Regions from separate parts of the Solibacillus sp. FSL R7-0668 genome, predicted to be linked through region 1. Evidence: riboswitches for the same ligand, from Rfam matches in the RefSeq annotation. Region 1 holds a riboswitch; the other holds the start of a gene.
The links. A riboswitch is a leader RNA that binds a small molecule or an ion and turns the genes downstream of it on or off. The one in region 1 is predicted to bind glycine.
Positions count from the first base shown of each region.

Region 1 (15,442 bases):
TCGTAAAACAACAAAGGACTACCTATATAAATGGTAGTCCCTTTTGACACTTATTGAAATGTTTTAGAAGAAAAACTTATAAATTTACTGTTTTAATATTGATCACGATCCCAAATGTGTCCAAGCATTTTGCGTCGATTGATAAGAAGGGCTGTGACTCCTATGTGTTAATGCTTAATGGTCAAATTGAAGCCTATCGAATTAATGAAGGGAAGTATCCGACTGGCTTTCAGGAGTTATTTGATAAGGACTATATTACAGAAGAAGCACCTAAATGCCCTGATAATACAGAAATCAGCTTCGGTGACCATATTGCATTTGTTTCAGAAAAACAGGAATCGAAACCGAAGTCGCAAACAGACCAATGAAGAATCACTTAATAAACGAGAGGGGCTTCACATTAATCGAAATGCTAGTTGTTTTAGCAATTTTTACCGTTATTTGTTCCACGGTCGTGATTTTCACAACCGAAAAATTAACGAACTATACAAACGAGCAATTTATTGACCAAACGGAACTGCTAATTCGCTTAGCGCAGGTAAAGGCTATTGAGACCAAATCAAATTACGAATTTAGCGTATTTAATTGCCGTGAAATAAAGGTCAGAAACTTTTCGAATCGTCAGGAAATCCTTTATGATCAAGTATTACCAGAGGGCATTGAGATTTTTTTATCAACAACAAATTCAAAAATCATTTTTAATAATAATGGAAATATTCGTAGTAGTGGTTCCATTATGTATCATTTTAATGATTATGCATATCGCTTCACAATTAATATGGGCAAAGGGAGGCATATATTGAAAGATGTTATTGAAAAATCAGACCGGCTTAACTCTTGTGGATACGCTGCTAGCGGTAGTCATCTTGTTCTTTCTAACGGGCACAATAATCCCGCTGACCTTTAATATGGAGCAAAGGATTATCGTTCAGCAAAAGCAGGCATATGCGGCAGAGGTAGCCTTCAATGCTGCTTTAAAATACAAGCGCTATGAGGAAATTTCAGGTGAGCAGCAAATAAATGAAACATTGTATACATGGATTTATAGCGAAGGGCAAATTTGTGTAACCTATGAGCTAAATGGAGTGATAAAGGAGAGATGTATTTAATTTCTAAAATCAAAAATGAGCGTGGCTTCACGTTACTAGAAAGCTTGTTTCATTTAGCTGTGCTCCTAATATTTGCTTCGATTAGTCTATTAATTATTATTTGGCTACGTGAACTTCAAAATATTCATCATATCAAGCAAGATGTGAATTGGGAACTTTTTGTTTATGATGTGCACCAATATAATGAAAATTCATTATCGGGTGAAATGGTGTCGCCAAAAATATTAATGTTTGAGGCAGCGAATGATCCAGAGAATCGCGCATTTTTTATTGAACAGCCCCATAATCATGTACGTAAACGTTCTAATAAAGGGGGGAATGAAATTATGCTTCCTAATGTGCAAAGCTTCCAATATCAACAAGTCGGAAATGAGATTATTATGAAAGTTGTGACAGAAGATGGGAAATTACGAGAAAGGGTTATTGTTCGTCCGTTACCTCGTGAATGAACGAGGTTTTTTGTTTCTTTTAGCCGTTTTTTTGCTATTTATTGTTACAGGAGCTGCTTTATTCTATACAAATACATTTTCTAATCAAATTCAGATATATAATTCATTGGAATCTATTTACGTTCGTGCTACGATAAATATATTAAATAGTGAGTAAAATTAGATGGAGTAGTCGTAATTAGAAGAAGGTGAATGGCATGCGAAAAATATATTTAGTAGGATTTATGGGTTGCGGAAAGAGTGCCATAGGTAGACGTTTAAGTTATTACTTAAAAATGCCGTATTATGATATGGATCATGAAATCGTGCGACAGCAGGGGATGTCGATTCCTGAGCTATTTGAAAAATATGGTGAAGCACGATTCCGCGAAATTGAAACAGAGTTTTTACGAAATTTTCGTGATGAAGCATGCATTATTGCGACTGGTGGTGGCGTGGCGGTCAATGAAGTAAACCGCAAAATTATGCGTCGCTCAGGTTTAGTATTTTTTTTGGATGCAAAATTTGAAGATATTTATATGCGAATCCGTCATGATAAAAATCGTCCGATTGTTCAAAAATCTACTGAGCAAGAATTAGAGGAACTGTATAATAACAGACGGAAATACTATCGTGAGGCAGGCCATATTCAAGTTTTAACTGCGGGTCGTACATTACGCCAAGTTGTTGAGTATATCGCGTTCCAAGTAAATCGTCTGAAAGGCGAATGAAAATTAATTTTATTAAAAAAATGTTCGTCTTTTAACTTAATTTAAAAAAAGATTGCGTTTATATAGTGTTCAATGTTAGGATATTGCTGAGAGTAATCTTAATGTATAATTGAATTATAGTGAACGCGGATGATGATACGGGGAGAGAACGTGAAGTCACGTCGCCGAAGGAGCAAATAGCAAGGGCTATGAATCTCTCAGGCAAAAAGACTCGTATTGGACGCAACTCTGGAGAGCGCTGTATTAGTACAATGCAGCCACCAAAGGGGAAAGCCAATTGTGTGAACAGAATTCAACAATCGGTGTAACTTTCAGGTGCAAGGACAGAGAATCTCTTATCTAAGGGGTTCGTCTGTCTTTTTTTTGTGGTATAAAATAGCGAATGTTACGAGCCACAGGAAAAACATTATTTTGGCACCAAAAGTGTTTTTCCATGAGGTTTAAAATGAATGAACCTAGCAAAAATACATAACAATAAGGAGGACTTGAACATGACAAATGAGTTAAAAAGAACACCGCTTTTCGATGAATATGCAAAATATGGTGGTAAAACAATTGATTTTGGTGGCTGGGCATTACCTGTTCAATTTTCATCAATTAAAGAAGAACATGATGCCGTTCGAAATCGCGCAGGGCTTTTTGATGTATCGCATATGGGTGAAATTTTTGTAGAAGGACCAGATGCGCTAAACTATTTACAAAAAATGCTATCAAATGATATTTCAAAAATTGCAATTGGTGGTGCGCAATATAGTGCGCTTTGCTATGAAAACGGTGGCGTTGTCGATGATTTATTAACATACCGTTTAGCAGACAATCGCTATTTACTTTGCGTCAACGCAGCGAATACTGAAAAAGACTTCGAATGGTTGCAACAACATGTTGAAGGTGACGTTACCGTAACAAATGCATCTGATGACTATGCTCAAATTGCATTGCAAGGTCCTTTAGCTGAAGAGGTTTTACAAACGTTAACGGATACTGATTTAACAACGATTAAGTATTTCCATTTCCAAGAGAACGTTCTAGTTGGCGGCCATGCCGTGCTTGTATCTCGCTCTGGTTATACTGGGGAAGACGGCTTTGAAATTTACGGTACACCGGCAGCTATCACAGATCTGTGGAACAAAATATTAGATGCTGGTAAAGATAAGGGTGTTGTAGCAGCAGGCTTAGGTGCTCGTGATACATTACGCTTTGAATCTTGCTTACCACTTTATGGTCAAGAATTATCAAAAGATATTACACCACTTGAAGCAGGTATCGGCTTTGCAGTGAAATTAACGAAAGATCCACAATTTATCGGTCAGCAAGCATTAATCGATTTAAAGGAACAAGGGTTGCCACGTAAGTCAGTAGGGATCGAAATGATTGATAAAGGGATTCCACGTCATGACTATAAAGTCTTTAAAGACGGTGTAGAAATCGGTATCGTGACAACGGGTACACAATCACCTATGACAAAACGCAATATCGGTTTAGCTTTAATTGACGCAAAATTTGCAGAAGTCGGAAATGAAATAGAAGTTGAAATTCGTGGAAAACTTGCAAAAGCGCAAATTGTGAAAAAGCCATTTTATAAACGTTCATAAATACCATTTCGTGCTAAAATAGCGCGGAATCGTCTATTTTCTTAGGTGGATTTTAACGAAAATGTATATGCTCCAATCCACCAAATTAAACTTTTGAAAAGAGGGTTATGTAATGAAACATCGTTATTTACCAATGACAGAACTTGATCAGCAAGAAATGTTAGCAACGATTGGTGTTGCGACAATCGATGAGCTTTTCGCAGACATTCCAGAAAAAGTACGTTTTAAAGGGCAATACAATATTAAAGCAGCGAAATCGGAAGCTGCTTTAATGAAAGAGCTAGCACAATTAGCAGCCAAAAACAAAGATACAGCGACAAATGTATCATTCCTTGGTGCGGGGGTATACAACCACTACAAACCAATTATCGTAGACCATGTCATTTCACGTTCAGAATTCTATACAGCCTACACACCATACCAACCTGAAATTTCTCAAGGGGAATTACAAGCGATTTTTGAATTCCAAACAATGATTGCTGAATTAACAGGGATGGATTTAGCGAACTCTTCTATGTATGATGGCGGTACAGCTTTAGCAGAAGCAGGTATGCTAGCGGCAGGTCATACACGTCGAAAAAAATTATTAGTTTCTGGTGCCGTACACCCTGAATATAAAGACGTTGTGGCGACTTATGCCTATGGTCAATCAATCGAAATCATTACAATCCCAACAAAAGACGGTGTAACAGATATCGAAGCATTAAAGGGCTTAGTTGATGATCAAACGGCTGGTGTTATCGTTCAATATCCAAACTTCTTTGGTCAAGTGGAGAACTTACAGCCATTAGCGGATATTACGCATGATGCCAAAGGGTTATTCATCGTTTCTTCTAACCCATTAGCACTTGGGATATTAACACCTCCAGGTAAATTAGGTGCAGACATTACAGTTGGTGATGCACAAGTCTTTGGTATTGCTGAAGCATTCGGTGGTCCCCACTGTGGTTTCTTCGCCGTGACAAACAAATTAATGCGTAAAGTGCCAGGACGTTTAGTTGGTGAGACAGTTGACCAAGATGGCCGTCGTGGTTATGTATTAACATTGCAAGCACGTGAGCAGCATATCCGTCGTGACAAAGCGACTTCTAACATCTGTTCGAACCAAGCATTACTGGCATTAGCAGCTTCTGTGGCAATGACAGCACTTGGTAAACAAGGTGTACAGGAAATGGCGAAGCAAAACATCGTGAAAACACGCTATGCGAAAAATGCATTTGAAGCGGCTGGCTTTGAAGTCGTTTATCAAGGTGCACATTTTAACGAAATCGTTGTGAAAACAACTGCAAGCGTTACAGATATCAATAAAAAGTTAATTGAAAAGGGCATTATCGGTGGTTTCGATTTAGGACGCGTTTACCCAGAATTAGCAAACCATGCGTTAATCGCTGTTACAGAGATTCGTACGAAAGAAGAAATTGATGCACTAGTTGCGGAGATGGGGGCTTACAATGCTTAACGAAAACCAATCACTTATTTTTGAAATTACAAAACCAGGTCGCGTTGGCTATAATTTAGAAGCGTTAGATGTACCTGATTTCGACCTAACAGAACTATTACCAGCAGAATTAGTGCGTACGGAAGTAGCGGAATTACCAGAAGTATCTGAATTAGATATTATGCGTCACTACACAGCACTTTCACGTCGTAACCACGGTGTAGACTCAGGCTTCTACCCATTAGGTTCTTGTACGATGAAATACAATCCAAAAATTAACGAAGCGGTTGCACGTTATTCTGGCTTCGCGAACCTCCACCCATTACAAGACGAGTCAACAGCTCAAGGGGCAATGGAATTATTATATGATTTACAAACTTCATTAGAAGAAATTACAGGTATGGATGAAGTAACATTACAACCTGCAGCAGGTGCGCATGGTGAGTGGACAGCACTAATGATGATTCGTGCATTCCACGAAGCAAATGGTGAAGGCCACCGTAACAAAGTCATCGTACCGGACTCAGCTCATGGTACAAACCCAGCCTCTGCTTCTGTTGCAGGCTTTGAAACAATTACAATCAAATCTGGTGAAGACGGCTTAGTTGACTTAGATGATTTACGTCGCGTTGTTGGTGAAGATACAGCAGCACTTATGTTAACAAATCCGAATACACTTGGTTTATTTGAAGAAAACATTATCGAAATGGCTGAAATCGTACACAGTGTTGGCGGTAAAGTGTACTATGATGGCGCAAACTTAAATGCGGTAATGTCTAAGGCACGTCCTGGCGACATGGGCTTTGACTGCGTACACTTAAACTTACACAAAACATTCACTGGTCCACATGGTGGCGGTGGTCCTGGTTCTGGTCCTGTAGGGGTAAAGGCGGATTTAATTCCATTCCTACCAAAGCCAGTATTAGTGAAAAAAGAAGATGGTTCATTCCACTTTGATTACAACCGTCCACAATCAATCGGACGCGTGAAGCCTTACTATGGAAACTTTGGAATCAATGTTCGTGCTTACACATACATTCGTTCAATGGGTCCAGACGGCTTAAAAGCAGTAACAGAATATGCGGTATTAAATGCCAACTATATGATGCGTCGTTTAGAGGAGCATTTTGATTTACCATATAACCGTCATTGTAAACATGAATTCGTTTTATCTGGTCGTCGTCAAAAGAAACTTGGCGTACGTACACTGGATATCGCAAAACGTCTGTTAGACTTTGGCTACCATCCACCAACAGTTTACTTCCCATTAAATGTGGAAGAGGGGATTATGATCGAGCCAACTGAAACAGAATCAAAAGAAACATTAGATGCATTCTGTGATGCCATGATTCAAATTGCGCAGGAAACAATTGAGAACCCTGCAATCGTACAAGAAGCGCCTCATACAACTGTTGTTAACCGTTTAGATGAGACACGTGCTGCACGTACACCAGTTTTACGTTACACAAAGCCTGAAGCGGTAGCACAGGAAGTATAATTTGCTTCAGCAAAAGTCCCCTACTACTATAAGTGGGGGATGAATGCTATCAATACGATTTATATTCAGTAATGATTCAAACCTCAGCTGAATCAAATTATGCCCCGGCGGATGTCACAGATTTTTTAGAGGAGTTTTTCAAGCGCGCTTGAAAAAAATCTGGACGCAATTACGCTGAGGCGTAATTGATTTAATATAAGAGCCAGATAGTATATCTACTGGCTCTTTTTTACATTCAGAGGTAAGACTTCTAACATATTTACTATATAATAGAAGAAACTCATTTTGAAACGCGAAAAAAGCTCTCTAAATTGCTAGAGAGCTTTGTTAGGTTAGTTTTTAGATTTCACTTTACCTGTCCAAGTTTTGAAGCCGCCTTGTAATTGGTAAATTTGGCTGTAGCCTTTTTTCTTTAATGTTAAAGCTGCACGTGCACTACGGCCAGAGTTTTGGCAGTAAAGGTATACTGGTAAGTCTGGACGGATTTCTTTATGGCGCGTGTTGAATTGCGTCATCGGAATGTTACGAGCACCTAAAATATGGCCTGCCTCGAATTCTTTTGGTTCACGTAAGTCAATTAATTGTGCTTTACGGTAGCCTTCGATAAACTGTTCTTGTGTTAAATTTGTTACGGCTTTTTTTAAGCGCATCGAGTTGATCACGATATATGCAACGATCACAACGAGGATTGCGAGAATGGTGTATAAAATTGTCACAGCGTTATTGCCCCTTTCTTTCTGTACTTTCTATTATAAGAGAAGAACTAGAGATAGTCGAGCTAGTTTGTTAAAATGAACAATTGGAGGCGAGGAAATTTTGAAAAAACAATGGTATTTTATCAATTCGGGTCCGTGTCACCCAGCATATAATATGGCATTAGATGAAGCGTTGTTAGATTGGCATAGTGTGGGCGAAATTCCTCCTGTTATTCGTTTCTATGAATGGAATCCTGCCACCTTGTCCATTGGTTATTTCCAACAGGTACATAAAGATATTAATTTACAAAGCGTAAAGGAACAAAACTTGGGCTTTGTGCGTCGTCCTACAGGTGGGCGAGCTGTCTTACATGATCAGGAGTTGACCTATTCTGTCATTGTATCCGAAAGCTATCCAAATATGCCTGCAACGGTGACAGAAGCTTACCGTGTGATTAGTGAAGGTATTTTACTAGGATTCCAAAAGCTTGGCTTAGAGGCGTATTTTAGCGTGCCAGAAACGAAGGAGCAATTTGATGATTTAAAAAAACCAAAAAGCGCGGTTTGCTTTGATGCTCCTAGCTGGTACGAATTAGTCGTAGAAGGCAAAAAGGTTGCAGGCAGTGCACAAACACGTCAGAAGGGTGTTATTTTACAGCATGGAGCGATATTGCTTGATTTGAACGAGGAGCTACTGCTGTCGGTGTTTAATTTTGAATCGGCTGAAGCGAAAGAGCGAATGCGAAAAAAATTACCTCAAAAGGCTGTTGCGATGAATCAATTTGTCGATACACCCTTTACGATTGCGGATTGTGTTGATGCGTTTTCAAATGGCTTTAAAGAAGCGCTTGATATTGAGCTGGTGCCATACAAACTGAATGAAACACAACAGCAATATGTTGAACATTTAATGAAAAATAAATATGATACAGATGAGTGGAATTATAAAAAGTGAAAAACGAACATGTGTTTTAGTTTTTTGAAAAAATTTTTTGGGTCCCGAAACGTTGATATACTTACATTTACTCAAACTTTAAAAAAATCAAGCCCTTGTTTGAAAAAAAAATTTGTTGTAATCTTTTAAAAGTATATAAAAACATCTCAACATATGGGGTAGTCCTATAGAATCAAACACAAGATATTGTGTTTGATTCTCATTTTTGTTGGGAACTTTAATATTATTAAATCGTTCAAAGGGGGCTTAAGTGGTGGCAAGTGTTATAGAGCAATCCATCCCAATCAATCAACTCAATCAAGATATTGAACTATTTCCGCAAGTGCACCCGATTACATCGGATATGCACCTTACGCATAAAGGAGTTTCACGTCTTGTTATGATTGACCGTTATTCTTTTAAAGATACGGAAAAGAAAACTTTAAAAGCAGGAGATTTTGTTGTCTTAACAGTGAAACAAGATCCAAAATTCCCGGCACGTGGCCTTGGGATTATCGAGGCTATTAATCAGGACAAAAAAACAGCCACTATTCGTATTGAAGAAGATTATCGTCATGTATTAGAGGGCGATGAGCAAACGACAGGCATAATTGAACGTTCTTTAGATATTATTGAAAAGCCACTCGAAATTTATTATGAGCAAATTGCAAAGCGTAATGCAACAGGCTTAGCTTCTGTTGAAACGACAGAAGAAAAACGTCAAGAATGGTTTGAAAAATTTTATGAGCAGCTCGTAGCGATGAACTTCATTCCAGCAGGGCGCGTTATTTATGGTGCTGGCTCTGAAACAGAAGTAACATTCTTTAACTGCTATGTAATGCCATTTGTAGCGGATTCGCGTGAAGGCATTAGTGATCACCGTAAGCAAGTAATGGAAATTATGAGCCGTGGTGGTGGTGTTGGTACGAACGGTTCTACGCTTCGTCCCCGCAACACATTAGCGCGCGGTGTCAACGGTAAATCAAGTGGCTCGGTTAGCTGGTTGGATGATATTGCAAAGCTGACACATCTTGTGGAACAGGGTGGGTCGAGACGTGGTAAAATTTGTTAGTGCCTCGTCTTTAAATAAACCTCGTGAATTGCTGGGAACTCTTTAACTGGATTATGGAACACTGATTAAGAGGTGGCGTATGAAAGTTTATGATGCAAAAATTCAACAAACATGCGAAATATGTGGTTTTCAAATCAATCATAATAAGCAAGGTAGATTTACCTCACATTTAAAAAATGAACATGGTTTAACTTTAAATGAATATTTAATTCAATTCTTTTATGACCAAAAACAACTAATTTGTAGTTATGAGTTGTGTGACAAACAAGTAAGCTTACGAAGAGGTATCCCGAATTTGTTTTGCACCATAAGCTGTGGTGGCAAAGGAACTCCTTTAGTTTGTGAAGTTTGTTTGACTAAATTTGATGAAAAGAATAGAAATACGAAGACTTGCAGCAAGAAATGTGCAAAAATACTTCGTTCGAAAAACACATCAAATTGGCACAATCAAATGAATGAAGAAGATAAAATTAAGCATTTTGAAAATATCATCTCGAAAACCGCCATTACAAGAAGAAAAAATAATACACCTTCTTGGAATAGTGGGAAAACGGGTATTTATTCAGAAGAAACAATTGCAAAAATTAGAAATGCTACTCTAAAGCAATTAGGTTTAGAAGCTTATCGCAAAACAAGAATTGAAGTAAGGCTTGAGAAGTTTTTAATTGAAAAAAATATTCCTTATAAATATTCATTTATTACAAATAAAGTTCAATTTGATTTTTATTTAATGGAATCAAATATATTAATCGAATGTGATGGAGACTTTTGGCATGCAAATCCAAAGTTCTACCCAGATGAGACTAAATGGTATCACACACAAAAGCGTATTCGTGCAAAAGATTTGGTGAAAAACGAAATAGCCAAGCAACTGAGCATGACATTATTACGTTTTTGGGAAGATGACATTATGAATAATTTCGAGTTTGTTGAAAAAAGTATTATAAATGCACTATCAGCTACAACGTAACTAGAAATGGTCAGCGTGAATGCCTAAAAATGATAGTGGGACAAAGACAATCAGCAGCCAAGCTCCGTATAGGAGAAGGTTCAACGACCATCGAAAACACGCTTTTTGCGGAAGTGAGTAGAGTAGGGGTGAAGTCACTCCGAAGTGCGAGGGCGTAAAAGATACGCAAGATATGGTCTCAACTTTATGGTGACATAAAGAGTGCGGAAGTAACGACTCTGCCTAAGGAAATTGGCACAAATGATCATGCTAGCAGATTGGCATCCGGATATTGTAGAATTTATTATTTCAAAAATGCAAAATCCACGTATTTTACGTTATTTAATCGAAAATACAAGCGATGAATCCATCATTCGTCTAGCGAAAGAAAAGTTAAAATTCAAGCCTTTATCGCAGCAAGAAGAAGCGATGTATCAAGGGATTGTCAATTATAAAAACATCGAAGGCTTCGGTGGTTTTAATGAATCCATTATTCGCGATGCCGAAACAAAGCTACGTGATGGTGGTACGTATTCTGTTCATAACCCAGATTTCTTAACGGGTGCGAATATTTCAGTAACATTAACGAAAGAATTCATGAAAGCCGTTGAAAATGACGAGGAATTCCCGTTACGTTTCCCAGATGTGGCGAATTACACACCGTCACAAATGCTTGAGTATAACGAAAAGTGGCATGAAATTGGCGATGTTCGTGAGTGGGAAAAGCTAGGCTACCCAGTGCGCACCTATCGTACAATTAAGGCGAAAGAGCTGTGGAACTTAATTAATGTTTGCGCAACTTATGCAGCCGAGCCAGGAATTTTCTTCATTGATAACGCCAACGACATGACGAATGCTAAAGCATATGGTCAGCAAGTCGTGGCGACGAATCCGTGTGGTGGAGTTCGCCTCACGTTAAAAATCGCGGGATGAAGCGGGAAAGCTGAGACGCCAATCCGAACCGAAGTTAGTTAGTAAAGGAACTAACAGGGGCAACGCATAGATCGTGAACCTCATCATTTGAGAATATAATCGATCCACGAGACCGCGACATTGTAAAGACTTATGCAATGAAAATGTATGCTGAACTTGCACGAAAAACAAGTGTAAGAACTAGAGGATAAAAAGCCTTTAGGATAACAAAAAATTGGAACAACCCCTAGCACCATATTCTGTTTGTAATTTGGCTGCGGTAAACTTAGCGAAGTTTGCAAACAAGGAAACAAAAACAGTGGATTACGATGCATTACGTGAAACGGTGAAAGTCGGCGTACGTATGCAGGATAATGTAATCGATGCAACGCCATATTTCTTAGAAGATAACAAAAAGCAAGCACTTGGCGAACGCCGTGTAGGTCTTGGCGTTATGGGTCTTGCCGATTTACTTATTTACTGTGAAAAAGAATACGGTTCAGATGAAGGGAATGCACTTGTTGATGAAATCTTTAAAACAATTGCCATTGCCGCTTATGAACAATCGATTGAATTAGCTACAGAGCGCGGCAGTTTCCCATTCTTACAAGGTGAAACAGAAGCAGAAACAGCGCGTTTACGTGATGCCTTTATTCATACGGGCTTCATGAAAAAAATGCCACAGCATATTCGCGAAGGCGTCATTGCAAGTGGTATTCGCAATTCACACTTATTAACCGTTGCACCTACGGGTAAACAAGTTGCCCCCTATATTTGTAAAAATGTAGAGTAAACTTGGCTATATGCGGGAAACCCTGGCGTATCTTTTACTACCTAGCCTTGCCAGCTAATTAAGGTAAAAATGTAAAAGTGTTGGTTTAAAAACCTACCAGACAATCCGCAGGGAAGTCGTGGCTGACCCCTCAACGACTACATGCCGAGCAACCATTTTATTTGAGGAACATTTGTTCTTGTTTTATAATGATTAAAACAGACAGAGGTGATTCAAATGAAAAAGAATTGTCTTCAATGTGGAAAAGAAATTCATGTTAAGCCAAGTCAGTATGATCGGAAAAAGTATTGTTCAAGGTCGTGTAAAACAGACTATCAGCAGAAAAATCCACCCCAATTTTGGAAGGATATGAATAAAAAAGTAACAGTGAAATGTTCATATTGTAAGCAGCCAATATCGAGAAAGCCATCTACAGTGAACAAAACAAATTTTTGTAATGTAGAGTGCAAAAAATTATACCAATTAAGTAATGGGCATCTAATCAATCAGCATTTAAGAAAAGATGTCAAAGTAATTTGTCAGCAATGTAGTCAAGAATTTACGGTTCCTAAAAATAGAGAAAACAGTGCAAGATATTGTTCGAAAGGTTGCTTGGGAAAAGCAAACGGTGAACGTGGAAAAATACAATATAAAAAACAAATTAAATTAAATTGTATTCACTGCTCTAAGGAATTTGAAAAAAACCATCTACTCTCAGAAAATTAAACTTTTGTTCACAAGCATGCATGGCGATTTATTATGCTGAAAACCAATTGTTTACAGGTGAAAAAAGTGGAACCTGGAATGGTGGTAGTATTGACTATTATGGACCTAATTGGCGTAATCAAAGAAAAAAGGCAAGAAAAAGGGATCACTATACTTGCCAGGATTGTGGAATCGCTGAGAAAGAATATGGACAACAACTTTCTGTACATCATATAACTCCTTTTAGAGAATTTAAAGGAGACTGGAGAAAGGCAAATGAACTTTCAAATTTAATTACATTGTGTGAATATCCATGTCACAGAAAAAGACATTCTAATAATGGTTGATGATATAGTCTGACCCATATGGCGACATATGGAACGGGTACTAATAATCCCGTCCTCTATTCAATAGAGAGTAACAAATGTGAGCACAGGTACAATGGTCGGAGTTGCAACAGGACTTGAGCCTTACTTCAGCTTTACTTATTACCGTTCAGGTCGTTTAGGGAAGTTTATTGAAGTAAAAGCGGAAATCGTGAAGGAATATTTAGATGCGAATCCAGAAGCGGATGAAAATAATTTACCAAGCTGGTTCAAATCATCTATGGAGCTTTCAGCAGAGGCACATGCCGATGTACAATGCATCATCCAAAACTGGATTGATTCATCGATTTCGAAAACAGTGAATGCACCAAAAGGCTACGGTGTCGAACAAGTACAGCAAGTGTATGAGCGTCTATACAAAGGCGGCGCAAAAGGCGGTACGGTATACGTAGACGGCTCTCGTGATTCACAAGTATTAACACTAAAAGCTGAAGAAGCAAATAATGATGAACAATTAGAATTTGAAGAATTAAAGCAAGCTGAAGAACAGGTGAAGCGTCAAGTCGTATTAGTGGATACAATTAAACCATTAACAGACACAGACGTAACAATCGGTTCAGAGGTCGGCAACACATGCCCAGTATGTCGTCAAGGGACGGTAGAAGAAATGGGCGGCTGTAACACATGTACAAACTGTGGCGCACAGCTAAAATGTGGCTTGTAATCAAATAGACGAAAAAACGCGTGGATCATATGTCCGCGCGTTTTTTGTTCTCTTCATCTTTGGAAAGTAGCGAAATAATTTGTTCGTTTTGCTTGGAGATGTCCTTCACTGCATGCTCAATGGAAATGGCAGTAATCGTTAAAATTGCAAGTAAGAAAAATGATAAAATCCCCAATTGATACACCCCCCATCAACTAAAGTTCATCCTCTTTCATTACTAAAAAGACCCCGATAAAAATGAGGATGGTGCCGATCCAAAATGACCAGCCAAGTGTTTCGCCAAGTAGCAGCCAGCCTAAAAATGTCCCGACAATTGGCTGTAAAAAGAAAAACAGCCCACCACTTGCCGCATTCATCAGCTGCAACCCTTTATTCCAGAGTAAAAAGCCACACGCCGTTGAAATGACACCTAAATAGAGGATACCGCCCCCAATCGAAGGGTGCAGCATTGCTTGAAAGTCTACTTGGGCGAGTCTTGGAAGAACAATGGGCGTTAATAAAAGAACCGCAATACTTGAAGTGTACGTTGTCACGACAATTTGTGAATACTGTGTCGGAATTTTTTTCACCAGTACGGACATCAATGCCCAAGTAAGCGCAGCAATCAGTAAATAGAAACCGCCCAATTGCAAAGCGTGATCCATGCCACTGCTTCCTACAATGATTCCAACGCCAATTGTGGCAAGTGCAATTGAAAAGCACTTTTTCCATGTTAACGATTCTTTTAAAATAAAGCGTGCGAATAATACCATAAAGGCAGGGGTTGTCGAAGTGATAATGGCCCCCATTTGAGCGCTGGAAAGCATCGTCCCTATTTCTTGTGTGACAATGGAAATCGTATTCCCGATGAATGCGACAAGAAATACAATCCACCAATCCTTTTTCGCAATTGCCCATACTTGTTTTGTTAAAATCCCAATAATCGCTAATGTAATCGCGGCAATGAAATAACGTATCCAAACTAATTCGAATGGTGGTACAACCTCTACTACTACTTTCACAACAACGTACATGCCACCCCAAATACTAGCAGCAATTGATAAAAATAAAGCACCTAATAGTTTCTGATTCATCTTGATTCCTCCGTTTTTTGAAAAGTAGAGCCTAACGGAAGAAAGTTTCTTCAACCGTTAAGGAAGAAGAATCGCTGGTACGTCTTGTTCAAATAATGGTGCATAAAACATAAAGCTCACGTCCTTAACTTAAGATTTAGAATTAAGTATAACGTAATGGAAATAAAAAACAATAACGGAAACGACGCCAATGGATAGAAATTAAGACTTTGTAAAAGTAATGTAAATATCTTTTTCTAGGAAGCTAAAACGATGATGAAGTGTTTGGAATAGGAACCTATCATTATTTTGAAATAGGGCAAGATTTGAGCGTGGATTTGCATGATAGGTACAAAAAAATCTAATATTCTCTATGTGATTAAACATTCTGAAAATAATCGATTTAGTTGTATCAAAATTCTAATCCGCCTTCACAATTTACAGAAAGTTTACACATTTCGTACAGAATATTAAAAAAGGACAGGTATTGTTAAGGGAGATAGAA
Region 1 is NZ_JBBOUU010000001.1:2,437,556-2,452,997, reverse strand. It holds gene MKX47_RS12175 (hypothetical protein) at 1-6, shown strand, start outside; gene MKX47_RS12170 (competence type IV pilus major pilin ComGC) at 117-368, shown strand; gene comGD (competence type IV pilus minor pilin ComGD) at 365-907, shown strand; gene MKX47_RS12160 (hypothetical protein) at 909-1,109, shown strand; gene comGF (competence type IV pilus minor pilin ComGF) at 1,100-1,558, shown strand; gene MKX47_RS12150 (shikimate kinase) at 1,756-2,268, shown strand; glycine riboswitch at 2,398-2,491, shown strand; glycine riboswitch at 2,495-2,597, shown strand; gene gcvT (glycine cleavage system aminomethyltransferase GcvT) at 2,760-3,860, shown strand; gene gcvPA (aminomethyl-transferring glycine dehydrogenase subunit GcvPA) at 3,973-5,319, shown strand; gene gcvPB (aminomethyl-transferring glycine dehydrogenase subunit GcvPB) at 5,312-6,796, shown strand; gene MKX47_RS12130 (rhodanese-like domain-containing protein) at 7,129-7,512, opposite strand; gene MKX47_RS12125 (lipoate--protein ligase family protein) at 7,667-8,446, shown strand; partial or broken gene MKX47_RS12120 (ribonucleotide reductase N-terminal alpha domain-containing protein) at 8,700-9,485, shown strand; gene MKX47_RS12115 (hypothetical protein) at 9,577-10,467, shown strand; partial or broken gene MKX47_RS12110 (vitamin B12-dependent ribonucleotide reductase) at 10,693-11,346, shown strand; partial or broken gene MKX47_RS12105 (vitamin B12-dependent ribonucleotide reductase) at 11,597-12,151, shown strand; gene MKX47_RS12100 (hypothetical protein) at 12,368-12,856, shown strand; gene MKX47_RS12095 (HNH endonuclease) at 12,877-13,182, shown strand; gene MKX47_RS12090 (response regulator SirA) at 13,262-13,885, shown strand; gene MKX47_RS12085 (hypothetical protein) at 13,911-14,060, opposite strand; gene MKX47_RS12080 (DMT family transporter) at 14,080-14,958, opposite strand.

Region 2 (15,442 bases), 730 kb from region 1:
ACACTGCTACAAAACTGAGTACATTTGGTACGGAAATTTTACTTGCTAAAATACCACTGGATGCCGGTCCAATGATGGCAGCAATTCCTACAAATGCTCCTGTAATGGCACTACCACTACCCTGCTCCTCTGCACGTCGAATATTGGCCAGCAACGTAAATGCAGCAGGTGTAATAAAGCCACTGCTAAAGCCATGAATACAGCGGACAACTAACAAAATTTCTGGGCTATCCACGAGTTGGTAGCATAAAAGGGAGAGTGATGATGTAATAAGACCAAATACTAAAATTCGAAATGCCCCAATTTTATCGGTAAATACACCAGAAAAAATATTACCAAATGTATTCATAAACGAATACATCCCCACAACAATACCTGCTATAAAGGTTGACGCACCGACAGATAACGCATATGTACTCATAATAGGTAATTGTACAAATAAATCAAAAAACGAAAAGAAGATGATCGCATAAACTAACCAATGTGTAGGAAATGGTTTCACACGCATTGTTTTCTCCATTTTTTTCAGCTTCATGTCCAAAACAAAGTTACCAAATGGAATAAAGGCAACGAATACGGAAAGTAAAGACCAGCTAACACTCCATTGAATACGTAACTGTACAATAGCAATAGCGACTACATATAGCATGAATATGCCCCCATGAATACTACCATTCACAGTCACAAATAACGGCAAATCTGCAAAATATTTTAGTGGCATTGAAATAAATAATAATGTAATAAGTGAAAGTCCATCAAGAACACCTATTATACGTAAAAATCGTAGCGGATGAATCTTCATTTTATCCTCCTGATACAAAAAAGTGAATCTTTACTCGCTAGGATTATTTCCCATCCCTAACGAATAGTAGCTTTCACCAATCGAACTTTTAAGTATAAATCTTATCTATTATAGCACGCTATTTTACCCATTCTCCACACAAATGATAGCAATTCTCATAAAGTTCGGTCATCTATTACAAAAAGAGCACAAATGCTATGTGGCATGTGCTCATTTTTGCTGATGATCTTCTAAAAAGTCTTTACTAAAACTTGTATTCGAGGCATAGCTTTTCCTTTTCACACGAACGCCGCGCTGAATAACACCTTTGCCAAATTTTTTCTCCATTGTATCAACTAATGCCACAATCGGCTCATCTTTAATATGCTGTTCAAAATTAAATAAGTTGAGCTGCTGGGTTAAATCCGCCTGATCGACCACATTTGAAACGGTAATCCCGATGAGTCGCACCGGTGTTTCGTCCCAATGCTGTAAAAAAAGCTGCCATGCAATGTCAAATATTGCATCGGCTTGCTGTATGGCCGTTTTTAGTGATTTACTGCGCGTTTGATTTTGCCATTCAAAATTTCGAATTTGAATGCTAACCGTTGTACCCGCTAAATATTTTACTTTCAAGCGTTCCGCAACACTTCGACTCAGCTTTTCAAATGTTTCCTTCAAAATATAATATTCCGTTTCGTCCCGTGGCAAGGTTGTCGAGTTGCCTACACTTTTTGTATCAAAAATGGCATTGGGATCTACCTCACGTCCATCCTCTCCATTTGCGCGTTTATGCAGTCGCACACCATTTTTACCAAATTCCTTTTGCAGTATTCTTTCTTGAGCATTTGCCAAGTCGCCAATTGTATGAATCCCAAGCGCCTGTAATTTTTTGGATGTACTTGCTCCAATTCCATGCATGTCGATGACAGGAAGTGCCCATAAAAGTTCCGGTACTTGGCGCTTTCGAAGGACCGTAATGCCTCGGGGCTTTTTCATATTTGATGCTGTTTTGGCTAAAAATTTATTCGGAGCGATGCCAATGGAGCATGGTAAATCAAGCTCATGTAATATACGCTGTTGAATTTCCTCCGCAAGCTGCATTGGATGCTGTGTTTTTGCGATTTCAGTTACATCTAAGTAGCCTTCATCAATCGAAACGGGCTCTACTAAATCGGTGTAGCTGCGTAATATCGCAAACATCGCTGCACTTGCCTCTCGATATTTGGCGAAATCGGGTGGTAATAAGATGATATCTGGACATTTCCGCTTTGCTTCACCAACCGTCATCGTCGTATAAATCCCTTTCGCACGTGCTTCATACGAGCTCGTCACAATAATGCCTCGTCGCTCTTTCGCATTGCCTGCTACCGCGATGGGCTTTCCTTTCAGCGTTGGTTCATGCGCCTGCTCCACCGATGCATAAAAGCTATTCATATCAATATGAAAAATCACGCGTCCTGCCATCATACCACCTCCGTTATCTATATTTTAATACGTAATTTGCTGACAATCAAAATAAACTATCGAACCGTCTAAAACATAAATACTCCCATCAAAAAAGGAGTTTTCACACATGGTGAAAACTCCAGTTATGTTACGCCGTTACATCACGTTTCATAAAGTATCCAAATGTAATTGCTAAGAAAACAATGGCGTATACAATATTGACTACTACCGAGAAGCCAAATGTTAAACCCTCAATCATCGGGCTATTTCCTGGTGCGTAATACGTTAAATCATTGGCAAACCAAATGTATTTGGCAAAATCATATTGTGCTAAAAACATTGTCGCTGTTTGACCCATTAGTAGAATGAACAACGATAAACTTACAGCTAATGTACTTGACCCAAATAATGAGCCAATCATAAAGGCAAAAATGGTCGTCATCACAAGCGCTGCAAGTGAGTATAAAATCGTTTCGGCAATCGTGTTTTCCAATACCTGTTCGACCACTTGCCCATCTACTACCGATAGCATCACCGCGCCATCATTATTATATAAAATAAAGCCAAGAGCGAGTGAAAAAATAAGTGCAACGGCTAGTGATGTTAGTCCGTATAAAACAGACGTCACTAATTTCGATAATAAGATTTTCCAACGCGCAACCGGACGTGTTAATAGCATCTTAATTGTGCCTGTCCCAAATTCATTGGATACAATCCCGGCTGCAATAACCGTTGTAAAAATACTGACCATCATAATCGAAAGGGTAACCGCGAAATTCATATGGCTTAAAATCGTGTTCGTATGCTCAGCAGGAAGATCATTGGCAATGCGATACTCGACTTTCAAAATTTCTTCATTATAATAAGCAATATCCTCCACTGTCATATCTTCCATCATGCTCATTTCTTTATAATGTGATAACATCTCTTCATTTGCTTGAAGTCGCTCTTCGGTTGTAGCAGACGGTGTTTCGTAGTATTTATTAATACCCGTCACTAATGCAAGCATCCCCAGTACAATGACAAGCATAATCCAGGCATTTTTTTGCGACCACATTTTAATCCATTCATTTTTAACGTATTGCATCGATTGCACCTCCACCCGTCATTTCAATAAATTGGTCCTCTAAACGTTTTTGTACAGGCTGAATTGAATATAAATCAATGCCCGCTTCTACTAATTGACGAACAAATGAGGGTACTTCATCCTTCGTTAAATCCACAACATATCCGCCGTTTTGCTTTGTTAATTTATCCACTAATTGTTGTGGTACCTTCTCAACTTGACCGATTTCAATATAATATTGCGTTGCTTCCTGCTGTTCCAGTTCACGTAAATCAATGAGCTCACCGTTTTGAATAACCGCAATTCGGTCAACCATTAGCTCAATTTCTGATAATAGGTGACTTGATACAACTATCGCCACATTATCCTCTGTTGCAATTTTACGTAAATACATACGGAATTCACGAATACCAGCCGGGTCTAACCCATTTGTTGGCTCATCTAAAATTAAAAATTTCGGACGGTTAAGCATCGCTTGTGCTAAGCCTAAGCGTTGACGCATCCCTAATGAATAGGTCTTTACTTTTTCATGAATTCGATTTTCGAGTCCCACTTGTGCGACAACCTCATCGATGCGCTCCTTCGTAACACCTTTATGCATACGTGCAAAATGCTGCAAGTTTTTATAGCCTGTCATATACTTATACATTTCAGGATTTTCAACAATAACTCCGACATGACTGATGGCTTCCTCATAGTTTTTAGCCAACGATTGTCCTGCAATAATCACTTCACCCTCTGAAGGATGCATAAGCCCCGTCATCATACGAATCGTTGTCGTTTTCCCTGCACCATTCGGCCCTAAAAATCCAGTAATTTGACCAGGATAAAACGTTAAATTCAAGTTTTTAATGATGTGTTTCCCTTTAATCGTTTTGTTTAAATTTTTAATTTCTACAATTGGTTGTGTCAATTGACCGCACCTACTCTCGATATAAATTTTTCATCCATTGCACTGCATTTTCACCGCGTTCATCACGGATTTGCTCAAGCTCATCCATTGCCCGGATATGACCATCCTTTAGTAAAATTACATGATCTAATATTGCCTCCACCTCATTGACCTCATGTGTCGATAAAATAACCGCACAATGTTCGATATCAATATAGCGGATAATGGCCTTCATTAAATTTTCCCGCGCTAATGGATCAAGTCCTGCAAAAGGCTCATCTAATAAATAGAGCTCTGCCTTGCGCGCTAAAAATGTCGCCAGCTTAATGCAGCCCCGATTGCCCTTTGACAGTTTGCCTAGCAATATATTGGTTGGCACCTGTAAAAATTTAGCGATTTCCCTTGCCCTTTCAATCGAAAAGTTTTCAAATTGGGATTGATAAAATCGAAATACCTCGTCACCCGTCATATTTTCATAAAATAAATCAATATCCGGTTGATAGGAGATGAAGTCAGCACTTTTGCGTGTGATTTTTTGCCCATTCAACTCAATACGCCCAGCTGTTGGACGTAAAATTCCGGCTAATAATTGTAGGAGGGTGGATTTCCCACTGCCATTTTCTCCAATTAAGCCTACGATTTGTCCCTTTTCAATACAAAAGCTAATACGTTCTAAAATGGTTGTACGTCCATAGCTATAACTTATCTCGGATACTTGCATTTAGCTACCACCCTTCTTCTTTAAGACATCAATGACTTCCTCAATGGTGAACCCGTATGATTCAATTGAAGAAATAAACTGTAGCGCTACCTGCTCCTTCATTTGCTCCCGTGTACGATGAATAATATCCCCGTCCATCGTAATAAACGTTCCTTGCCCACGCTTTGTTTCCGTCAGTCCCATTTGTTCCAGCTCCTTATAAACGCGCTGCACTGTATTGACATTTACCCCTGTTTCAAGTGCATATTCCCGAACTGAGGGTAATTTATCTCCAGGCATTCGTTCCCCTTTAATAACGTCTCCAGCAATCCTATCAACAAGCTGCAAATAAATTGGGCGATCTTTTACAAAATCAACGGTCATCGCGTTATCACCCTTTCAATCCATTTACATGCAACAATAAATAACGCCGCATAAAAGATAAAGGAAATCAGTTCATAAACGACATAAACATCCATCGCAGTAATGGTTAGACCATTCGTAAATGTAGGCAAATATGTACTAATTTTTTCGGTTGGGATTCTACCGATTTCTAAAAATTGAAGCGTAAATGGATCAGCTGATAGAAAAAAGCCAACAAATAAAAGCGTGCTAACTACATAACTAAATTTACCGATATAGGGCTTTAGCTGAAGTGTAATCGCTAATAAAACGAGCAATAGTACAGTAAATAAAATATAAATAACATTGCATATAATCTGTACATACAGCGATAGCATAAAAATCTGTCCAGCTGTGCCAATAATAACTTCCGGTAAAAAATATAAACCAATTAGGGCAACTGCTAACAGCAAATGCATCGCCACCATTTGATAAATAAACTTTGCGAAAACGAGCAGCACAATTGAATTGGGGTGATGTAGCCAAAGCATTTTCATTTTAATGGCTCGATTTAAGCTTATAAAAAATGAGCTAATGGCGTTGAGCACAATCAAACTAATCCCCAAAAAAAGCAAGGGAGTACGAATAGAACTTAAAGGGATGACATCGCGGTAATAATGTATGGCATAAGGTAAAACGCCAATCATAAAAATGGTTGATAGAAAAAGCACACCAATTGTTTTCTTATATTGGATATGCTCTTTCATAATTAAGCCAAATACTTTTTTCATAATTCCCTCCGTATCACTGTACTAGTCATATATTACACTAGAGCAAAACTACTTTCAACTTTTTTTTGGAAATTTTTTCATTGAAAAAACCTCGTCATTGAATAATCGGACGAGGTTTGGATATCTTATTAAGTTGTTTAATTTAGCAGAAACACACATCAATTACTTGTATTCACCAATCCATTCATTGGCTAGCAATCCATACACAGCATGGTCTACATAGTGATCGTATAGCCATTCTGCATTGCGAATCGTGCCTTCAAGCATAAAGCCTAAACGTTCTGCAATATGGCGACTTTTTTTATTGTCAACTGCAGCACGAATCTCTACTTTTTCCAATTTATATTCATGAAAGGCGATATCAATAATCCCTTTCACCGCACGTGTCATAATGCCTTCCCCTTGGAATTTTTCATCTAAGAAATAACCAATTTCACATTTTTTTAATGTCCAATTGATTGTATTGATCGAAACCTTCCCAACAAATTGCCCTTTATAATAAATAGCTGTGTCTAACCCCTCACGCTTAGCAAAACGCTCTAAATTATAGGCTGCAAATGCACGCGTATCTTCCACTGTTTTTGTATTATCAATCCAGCCAAGCCACTCACGTAAATAGCTACGCGAACGATCAACAAATGCAAAAATTTCCTCACCATCATTTTGCGTAATTAATTTTAATTGGATTTCATTATCCACTTCATAAAAAAACATACACATTCACCCCTACTCTACCAACATAAAATTTCTATATTATTTTTACTAATCATATAGAGCGAATGTTTATTATGCAATAGAAAATTTGCAGCTATAATCGGTGACTTGTGTAAGTTACAATCAAAAATCAAGACGAGTCCTCTTCGTTTTCTAGCAAATTCACAATACTGTCTTGGGTTATTTTGTTAAAATAGTTCCTAGAGGTGAACAAATTTGGAAAAACAAGAGCTTCAATGGGGAAAATACATTAAATATAGTAGACAGCAGAAAAAGCTAAAGCAAGATGATGTTGCGATTGGCATTTGTACACCGTCGTATTTAAGCCGAATCGAAAACGGCGTCGTTATTGCCGAGCAGGCATTGTACGAGCAATTATTTGAGCGATTAGGACTCGACCTAGCTGAAACCATGAAAAATGAAGCGCACACCTTACAAAGCTTCGAAGTGATTTACGAAAAGCTCCTTTCGAATGAAGTACTGATTGAAGCGGAAATCGAACTACTCCAACATTTTAATGAAGCATTTCAACTGTTCGAACATCAGCTTATCGCCAAATTAATTTATAGTCGCTACTTACTGTCCATTAAGGAGGATTCGTTAGCCCGTGCCTTATTACTAGAGCTGGAACCGTTTATTACGTATAAGGGGGACCGTATCACCACGCTCTATCTTGCAATCACGGCGTATGCTCATTTATCATTTTCTGAATTTCAGCTGCTAGCAGACCGAGAATTCGATGGTTTTAACGCGCAATTGATGATGCGTGCTAATGCGTTTGAGCAAGCCAATTATCACTATCACCTAGCCTTTTCTTATCATCGAAGCTATCAATTTCAAAAGGCCATCACACATATTGAAATTGCGACAAAGCATATGAGACATTTATTTAAACCATTATTTCAACTAAAGCTTTACTCGATGAAAGGTGTCATTCTCAATGATCTTCATCATTTTAATGAAGCATTAAATGAATATAACGCTGGTTTAAATTTATTGCAGCATGTGACGTCGATTCAAACGCCTTTGCAATATAGCTCCTTACATAACAATATCGCCTATTGCTATGAGTGCCAGAAAAACTTTACGAAAGCCTGTGAGCATTATGCGTTAGCACAGCACTATGAACATGATTTACATTCCGTGATCAATTGGATGCGCGCATGTTATCAGTTGCAAGATTTCGCGCAGCTTCACCAATTATTTACTACATACGATAAAAACCAATTTTCTGTGCCCCATCATTTATACCAACGCGCACTGCTTATCTATGCATGTGAAAGTGAAAAATCAATACCCGAGCTCAAGCAATTAGAGGAACAGGCCTTCCCCCATTTTGAGCAGCAACAGTATTTTGAGCTCATCCTTTTCTACGCACCACTGTGGGCTGGCTTTTATGAAAACTTACATGCTTATAAACAAGCGAGTCATTGCTACCGGTTAGCACTACAGGTAAGTGAAAAAGTGCGCAAACGCATGAGCAGTTAGAGGTGAAATATGAATTATAAAAAAGAGTATTTTCTATTGTGGATTGGTCAAGGAATTTCAAGACTTGGGAGCTGGATTTATTTAGTGGCGCTAAATTTAACCGTTTGGCATATGACCGAATCTCCTGCTATGGTTGCTGGATTGTATATGATTGGACCGATTGCACGCATTATCGCAAGCTTTTTTGTCGGCTCGATAGTGGATCGTTCGAATAAACGCTTAATGCTCGTATTAAGCGATTTGTCTCGCGCACTCCTTGTATTTATGCTACCTTTTGCCCCATCAATCTGGCTAATATTTGGCATAGTATTTTTAAGCAATATTGCCACAAGCTTTTCGCAACCAAGCAGTACGTTTATGATTACAAAACTAGTTGCAAAACAGGATCGGCTACGTTTCAATGCGGTGAATAGTATCGTAAGTTCAGGTAGCTTTATGATTGGTCCTGCACTTAGCGGTATCATCATTGCGCTGACTAATACGACAATTACGATATGGATTAACAGCTGTGCGCTTGTCATTAGTGCCTTTTTCATGTACTTGCTACCGAATATTTCTCAGCGTGTCGCAGACGGACGAAAAATCATCTCACCATCTGTCCTACGTCAAGATTTTCAAGCTGTGTGGCGCGTGATGTCAGAGCATCGAAGTGTCGTCCAATTTTTCGTTTTGTATAGCTGTGTCCTCATGATTACCCATGCACTGGATTCGCAAGAGATGTCGTTTTTGAAGGATTTTCATAAGGTTTCTGACGCTGCATATGGGGTGATTGTCGGGGTTACTGGGATTGGCGCGATTGTTGGAGGAATTGCAGCGGCGAGCTTTGTCACAAGACTATCCATCTCCACTTATATTGGGGCTGGGCTGTCATTGACGCTCGTTTGTTATACGACCTTTTATGCCTCTCCTAATTTAGCACTAGCGATTATCGCCTTTATCTTACTTGGTTTCTTTATGTCATTTAGCAATGCTGGCTATGCAACGATCTATCAAAAATCGGTGCCAACAGAAATTATGGGGCGATTTACAAGTGTGCTCACACTATTCGAGAGCGTATTACAAATCACATTAACACTTGTTATCGGTCTAAGTGCACAGTGGTTTTCAATCCAACTGGCGACGAGCATTTTCTCTTTATTCGCCTTAGCTTTAGTCAGTGCGTTATATCGCTTTGTCGTCGTTAATAAAAAAACAATGGAGGCTTGAGTACGATGATTCGTTACGAAACGATTTGTTATTGCTGTAAAAAGACCTTTTTCGTTGAGGAAGGCTCGAACAAATATCGATTATTTAAGCAAAATATGCGCGGAAAATATTCATGTGAGCCATGTGATGCAAAAGTTTATCAAGAAGCTCGCGCACAATTAGTTGGGAAATTGACTTAAAAAAAATCGGGGTGTGCTTCGTCCAAAGACGTTCAGCATACCCCGAAATAATTGTTCATCACCCTATCCTAGAGATGATAAGTGGTTTTGATTAATAAGGATATTTTTGGCTATTAGCAAATATACGTTGAAAATCGCAAATAAAATCTATAAGTGGAAAATATCTCCCCCACGCAATAACTGCGAGTATGTTCATCAACCCCGTATTTCATTGATGAGCCTTAATTTTGCATATTCCCTTGAAGCTTCCGAACCTTTGACGGTGTATAGTTCGCTGCTAACACACCTGCAAAAATAAAGAGAGCCCCTAGCATTTCTTGTGAATCCATTCGCTCACTTAAAAATATAAACCCAAACATGGCCGCGAAGATTGGCTCCAATGAAAAATGAACCCTGTTGAGACGGCATTCGTATGCTTTTGGGCAATAGACTGCAAGATAATAGCAAAGGCCGAACAAAAAATGGCCAGCATAAATAGCGAGCTCCATCCATTTACAGTTTGCGGAAACACAATCGGCTCCGTAAACACCGCGCCAATTAAACTAAAGAAACCGGTGAAGAATAATTGAAACACACCAAGCTGTAAACTATCATGCTGTTGAACAAAATGATTATTTAAAATAATATGTACAGCATATAAAAATGCGGTAATTAAGCAAAGCGCCATGCCAAAGCTAATCGAAAACGAGCCCTTTAATGAAAAAAGCGCTAGACCCGCTAAGGTAATGATTCCACCCGTTACGACTTGTCGAGTTGGCAATTTCCGAGTAATACCGATCATTAATAATGGCACAATAATAACCGTCGTCGCTATTAAAAATCCAGCAACTGAAGCTTCAGTAATTCTCAGCGCATAGGCAAATAAAATACAAACGACGGCCATGACAAAGCCAAGCAAGCTACTTGCCCAAATGGTCTGTCGATTTACTTGTTTAATACGCTTCCAAAAGATTATTGCCGTTATGAAAAATGCTAGTAAAAAACGGTAGGCAATTAATGTAAATGGCTCTAGCTCCTTCACAGCTGTTTTTGTAAATAAATACGAAGCCCCCCACGCTACCGTAACGAGCACTAATAAGAAATTTGCTTTTTTTATACTCATCGATAAAACTCCTTTGGAATGAAACAAAATGCAAAATTGTTACGACTCTCTGTAACAAAACTGTTACCATCATATCAGTAATTTCGATAGCCGAAAAAACATTTTTTTGCGTATATTTTGCGATTCAGTAGCATTCCATCACAATCAATCAAAATCAGTCTATTTCGAGCGAAAAACTGGACAATTATTTTCCGCTTTTCATTTTTCCTAAAACGAAATCTACGAATGGATAGGTTTCCAATTCATTTTTGCGTATGCAAAGATAGAGGCTTTGTTTGATTTGTATACCTTTAATCGTAATGCTTGCTAATTGTTGCTGTTCAATTAAAGGCTCTACACTCAAATTAGGTGCCAAAATCATACCATAGCCGGACTGTACCACCCGAATCGATTCGAATAACCCCTGTAGTTGCAATCCCTTCTTTGGTAGCGGACAATCATTCGCATAAAATACCGCTTCTAACAAATCTCTCGTTGAACTTCCCTTTTCCCGATAAATAAACGTTTCGTCGGATAATGCTTGTAGTGTTACCGTTTTATTAGCTAAGTGATGTGTTGGATGTACGACTATGCCAAAATCGATTTCATTTAATTTTTCATATTGTAAGTCCATTTCTTCCTCTTCACTTTGCACAACAAAACCATAGTCTGCTTCATAATTCATCACTTTTTGCACAACCGTTTTCACGTTACTCAGTTCGATTGTAAATTCAGCAAGTGGCTTATGCTGTTTGTACTTAGCAATCATTTCAGGAAGCATATAATGCATCGGAATATAGGATGTTGCGATTCGATTCGTCTCTGTCATATGTGCCATTCGCAAAATTTTATGTTCAATTTCCTCTTCAAGCTGAAATAACCGCAACCCCTGTTTATAGACAAATTCACCTTCAAGCGTCAATTCGATTCCACGCCCCCTTGTTTGAATAAGCTTCATTTGTAATTCTCGCTCTAAATTGCGAAGCTGAATCGTTACTGCTGGTTGGGTCATCGTTAAATCTTGCGCTGCGAGTGTGACGCTTTTATGTTTTGCTACTTTCATAAAAATTCGGTAGGCATGAATATTCATATCACGTATCTCCTATAAATATTTTTTATGATTCTTCAATAATTATATATTAGATTTATTTTATGAGAAACTGTACCTTTGTTAGAGAGGTGATTGACATGCAATTTATCATGGAACAATGGTTCACATTCCATAGTTTTGTACTTTTTGTAATAGGGGCTATAGCGGCTATTTTTGGGGTATTGCTTGGGGCAGCAGGTTTTATATTGCTTCCTGCGATGTTGATGGTTGGCGTGCCCATTCATACTACGATAGCGGTAAATAAATTTGCAACGGGTGTTTCTTCTTTTGTCAGTGTACTGTCGTTACTAATAAAAGGACAAATTAAGTTAAAAACAATGTTTCCATTTATGATGGTTGCTGCGATTGGTGGTGTCGTTGGGGCATTTATCTCAGCTAACATTAGCGAAAACACACTCAATATTATCGCTTGTATTATTTTAGCATTTGCCTTTTTAATCGTGCTAAAGCAACAATTTAAGCGGATGGAAATTGCAGATTCTTCTGTCACCAAAAAAATTTCTCGCCTTCCACCATTTTTCATTGGTATGTATGACGGGGCAATAGGGCCAGGCTCTGGATCAATGAATATTTCGTATTTTTTAAAAGCTAATTATCCCTATTTAAAAGCCGTGCAGCTGACACGTTTTATGATGTTTTCAAGCTGTATGAGTGCATTTTTCTTTTACTTGTTATACGGAGTATTTGACATAATCATCGCCGTTCCCATTACAATTGGCTCGATTGTAGGAACACAGCTCGCCTTAAAAATCGCACCTTATTTAAAATCAAGATGGATTCAAATGGTGTTGCCGGTGTTGTTTTTCTTTTTATTCATTCAAATGTTAAAAGATGTGCTCTAAAAAAAGGATTGCCCTATTTATTTTCTAGGACAATCCTTAAATTTATTTTTTACGCATAAAGTAAATTACAAATAACATAACAAACCAAAGCGGTGTTAATAACAATGCTGTGCGCGTTTCTTCAGAAATAGCCATTACGACTAATAAAAACGCAAAGAACGCTAAAACGACATAGTTCACAAATGGCGTTAATGGTGCTTTAAAAATCGACGTTTGATGTAATTCTGGGTGGCGTTTTTTATAGATAATATGTGAAATCAAAATAATGCTCCATACCCAAATAAAACAAATCGCACTTATTGTTGTCACGACGTTAAATGCATTCTCTGGCATTAAATAGCTTAATAATGCACCAACTGATACAACTACTGCAGATACGACTAAACCATTTTGAGGCACGTGATTTTTATTAAGCTTCGCAAATGGTTTTGGTGCCTGCTTATTTTTTCCTAAACTAAATAACATACGGCTTGTCGAGAATAATCCACTGTTACCTGCTGATGCTGCGGAAGTTAGCACAACAAAATTAATTAAACCAGCCGCAATCGGTATTCCAACTAACGCAAACACTTGCACAAATGGGGAGCTTGCTGCATTCAATGTATCCCATGGGTTGATCGTTAAAATAATAAATAACGCACCGACGTAGAATAATAAAATACGTACTGGAATTTTGTTAATAGCTGAAGGAATATTTTTTTGTGGATTGGCTGTTTCCGCTGCAGAGACCCCTACTAATTCTACCCCTACAAAGGCAAAGACAACCATTTGGAATGCCATTAAAAAGCCAAATGCACCATTCGGGAATAATCCACCATGCACCCAAAGATTCGATACGGCGACCTTACCTGTATCTGTTTCAAACCCGATGACTAATAACACAATCCCGATGACGATTAATGCGACAATCGTAATAATTTTGATTAAGGCAAACCAAAACTCTAATTCACCAAATAATTTAACCGTTAATAAATTCAATGCTAATAACACGATTAAACAGATAATGGCTGGCACCCATTGTGGGACATCAAACCAATACTGTGTATACATACCGACCGCAATAATATCGGCCATTGCCGTCATAATCCAGCAAAACCAATACGTCCAGCCTGTTACATAGCCTGCCCAATCCCCTAAATATTCTGTGGCGAATTCCGTAAATGATGAATAGCCACCTTTTGAAAGTAATAACTCCCCTAATGCTCGCATGACAAAAAACAATGCAATTCCTACAATTAAGTAGGCAAAAATAATGGATGGACCTGCGAGTGAGATTGCTTTCCCTGACCCTAAAAATAAACCTGTTCCAATTGTTCCGCCTATTGCAATCAATTGCACATGGCGATTTTTAAGGTCGCGCTTTAATTCTGGTTGTTCCAAGACGATTTCCTCCAAATAATAGATCTTCACGTACTGCTAAATGCATCCGAAAAATAATAGGTATTTTCGCGATTGTTAAAAGCTACGATATCTACTGGAGGCTCTCGATTCATTTATTTTGTATTTCCTCTACGAAAAAATGAAAAGAAAAGGGACTAGTTCAATGACTAGTCCCTGTATACGTAAGAATAATAACGTCTCTCATTACCCTTCTGTCCTTTTGCCTGAGATTATGAACCCTTCGGCGACGCTCTATGCGCTCTCTCCAGAAACTGCTCCCGCCTGTAGTATGATCCACAGCGATCGTTGCTTAATACTATTTAATTACACAATTCGCTTCTGGCATCTTCCATCCACAGAATTGTTCGCGCCAATACTATTATTGTACGATAACTAATACTACCAGTGATTTCTCACTTTTACAACAATACCAGCTCAAATGACTAGTACAAAATTAGCAAATATACTGATTTTTCAACATTTTCTGCTCAACGAAAAGCATTATTTCACGTAAAAAAATGTTACACAGAGAATAACTTTTCCATCTTCTGTGTAACATTGCCATTTAAAGTATTATATTTATGTTTTCCAAACGTATTTCATATGGGTCTTCTAATGTCCCCTTTGTCGCACCTGTTTTTTTAAGCTTGATGACAAATGAATGAGGCTTTGCAATATCCTCACATGCCTTTGTTTCTTGTTTACGAATCTCCTCAGGGAAATCAAGTTTTGCATACAATGTATCTTCCTGCTGTGTCAGCGAATCAAATACTAACCCACAGCCATTTGAATATTCCGTAATAAATAAAACTTCTTCCGTCGCAAAATCAATGACAGGTGTATCTTCTAATTGGAAGATTTCTGCCCAAATTTGATAAAGCTTTTCATCTTGAATTAATGTCATGGAAGACCCCACTTCATGCGGGATAAATTCCAAATGTATAAGCAATTCGTAATTCAGTTTATTAGGATCTTCAGACTGTTCAATCGGTGATGATGTCTCTTCATCTTTAACCGGTGCTTTTTCCTTTTCTGTACAACCTACTAAAAAAGCTCCCAGCAATATACTTATTAATACGTAGAGGCCCTTCAAAATTGATCAACTCCTTTTTAGTGATGTATTAGTCGCATGAAGCGCTAAAAAGTTACGTCGTTCCATACACTTCCCATGTTTGTTGATAACTAAAACATGCTTGAGAATTAAAGTTATCTCAAGCACATTTACTAGTCTAATGAAGTTTTTAATGCATTCAATTGCTTGCCTATATAGGTATAGCCTTGTTTTGTATACATTTCGCGCGGTGTATCATCCCCATCGGCTACTAAAATAATGGTTTTTTCCACATATTGCTTCATAACAAATTGTTGCAATTTCGTACCTACGCCTTGTTTTTGATAGGCTGGCAATACGAATAAATTA
Region 2 is NZ_JBBOUU010000001.1:1,708,265-1,723,706, reverse strand. It holds gene MKX47_RS08370 (MFS transporter) at 1-802, opposite strand, end outside; gene MKX47_RS08365 (DNA polymerase IV) at 1,013-2,248, opposite strand; gene MKX47_RS08360 (ABC transporter permease) at 2,379-3,317, opposite strand; gene MKX47_RS08355 (ABC transporter ATP-binding protein) at 3,304-4,209, opposite strand; gene MKX47_RS08350 (ABC transporter ATP-binding protein) at 4,220-4,909, opposite strand; gene MKX47_RS08345 (GntR family transcriptional regulator) at 4,910-5,272, opposite strand; gene MKX47_RS08340 (hypothetical protein) at 5,269-6,021, opposite strand; gene MKX47_RS08335 (GNAT family N-acetyltransferase) at 6,184-6,735, opposite strand; gene MKX47_RS08330 (helix-turn-helix domain-containing protein) at 6,952-8,223, shown strand; gene MKX47_RS08325 (MFS transporter) at 8,233-9,429, shown strand; gene MKX47_RS08320 (hypothetical protein) at 9,435-9,608, shown strand; partial or broken gene MKX47_RS08315 (DMT family transporter) at 9,830-10,710, opposite strand; gene MKX47_RS08310 (LysR family transcriptional regulator) at 10,895-11,779, opposite strand; gene MKX47_RS08305 (sulfite exporter TauE/SafE family protein) at 11,878-12,642, shown strand; gene MKX47_RS08300 (amino acid permease) at 12,685-14,022, opposite strand; glycine riboswitch at 14,225-14,301, opposite strand; gene MKX47_RS08295 (dehydrogenase) at 14,588-15,115, opposite strand; gene MKX47_RS08290 (GNAT family N-acetyltransferase) at 15,247-15,442, opposite strand, start outside.
Region 2: it holds a riboswitch for glycine, as region 1 does, so the genes downstream of both, MKX47_RS08300 (amino acid permease) here and gcvT (glycine cleavage system aminomethyltransferase GcvT) in region 1, are expected to answer to the same signal.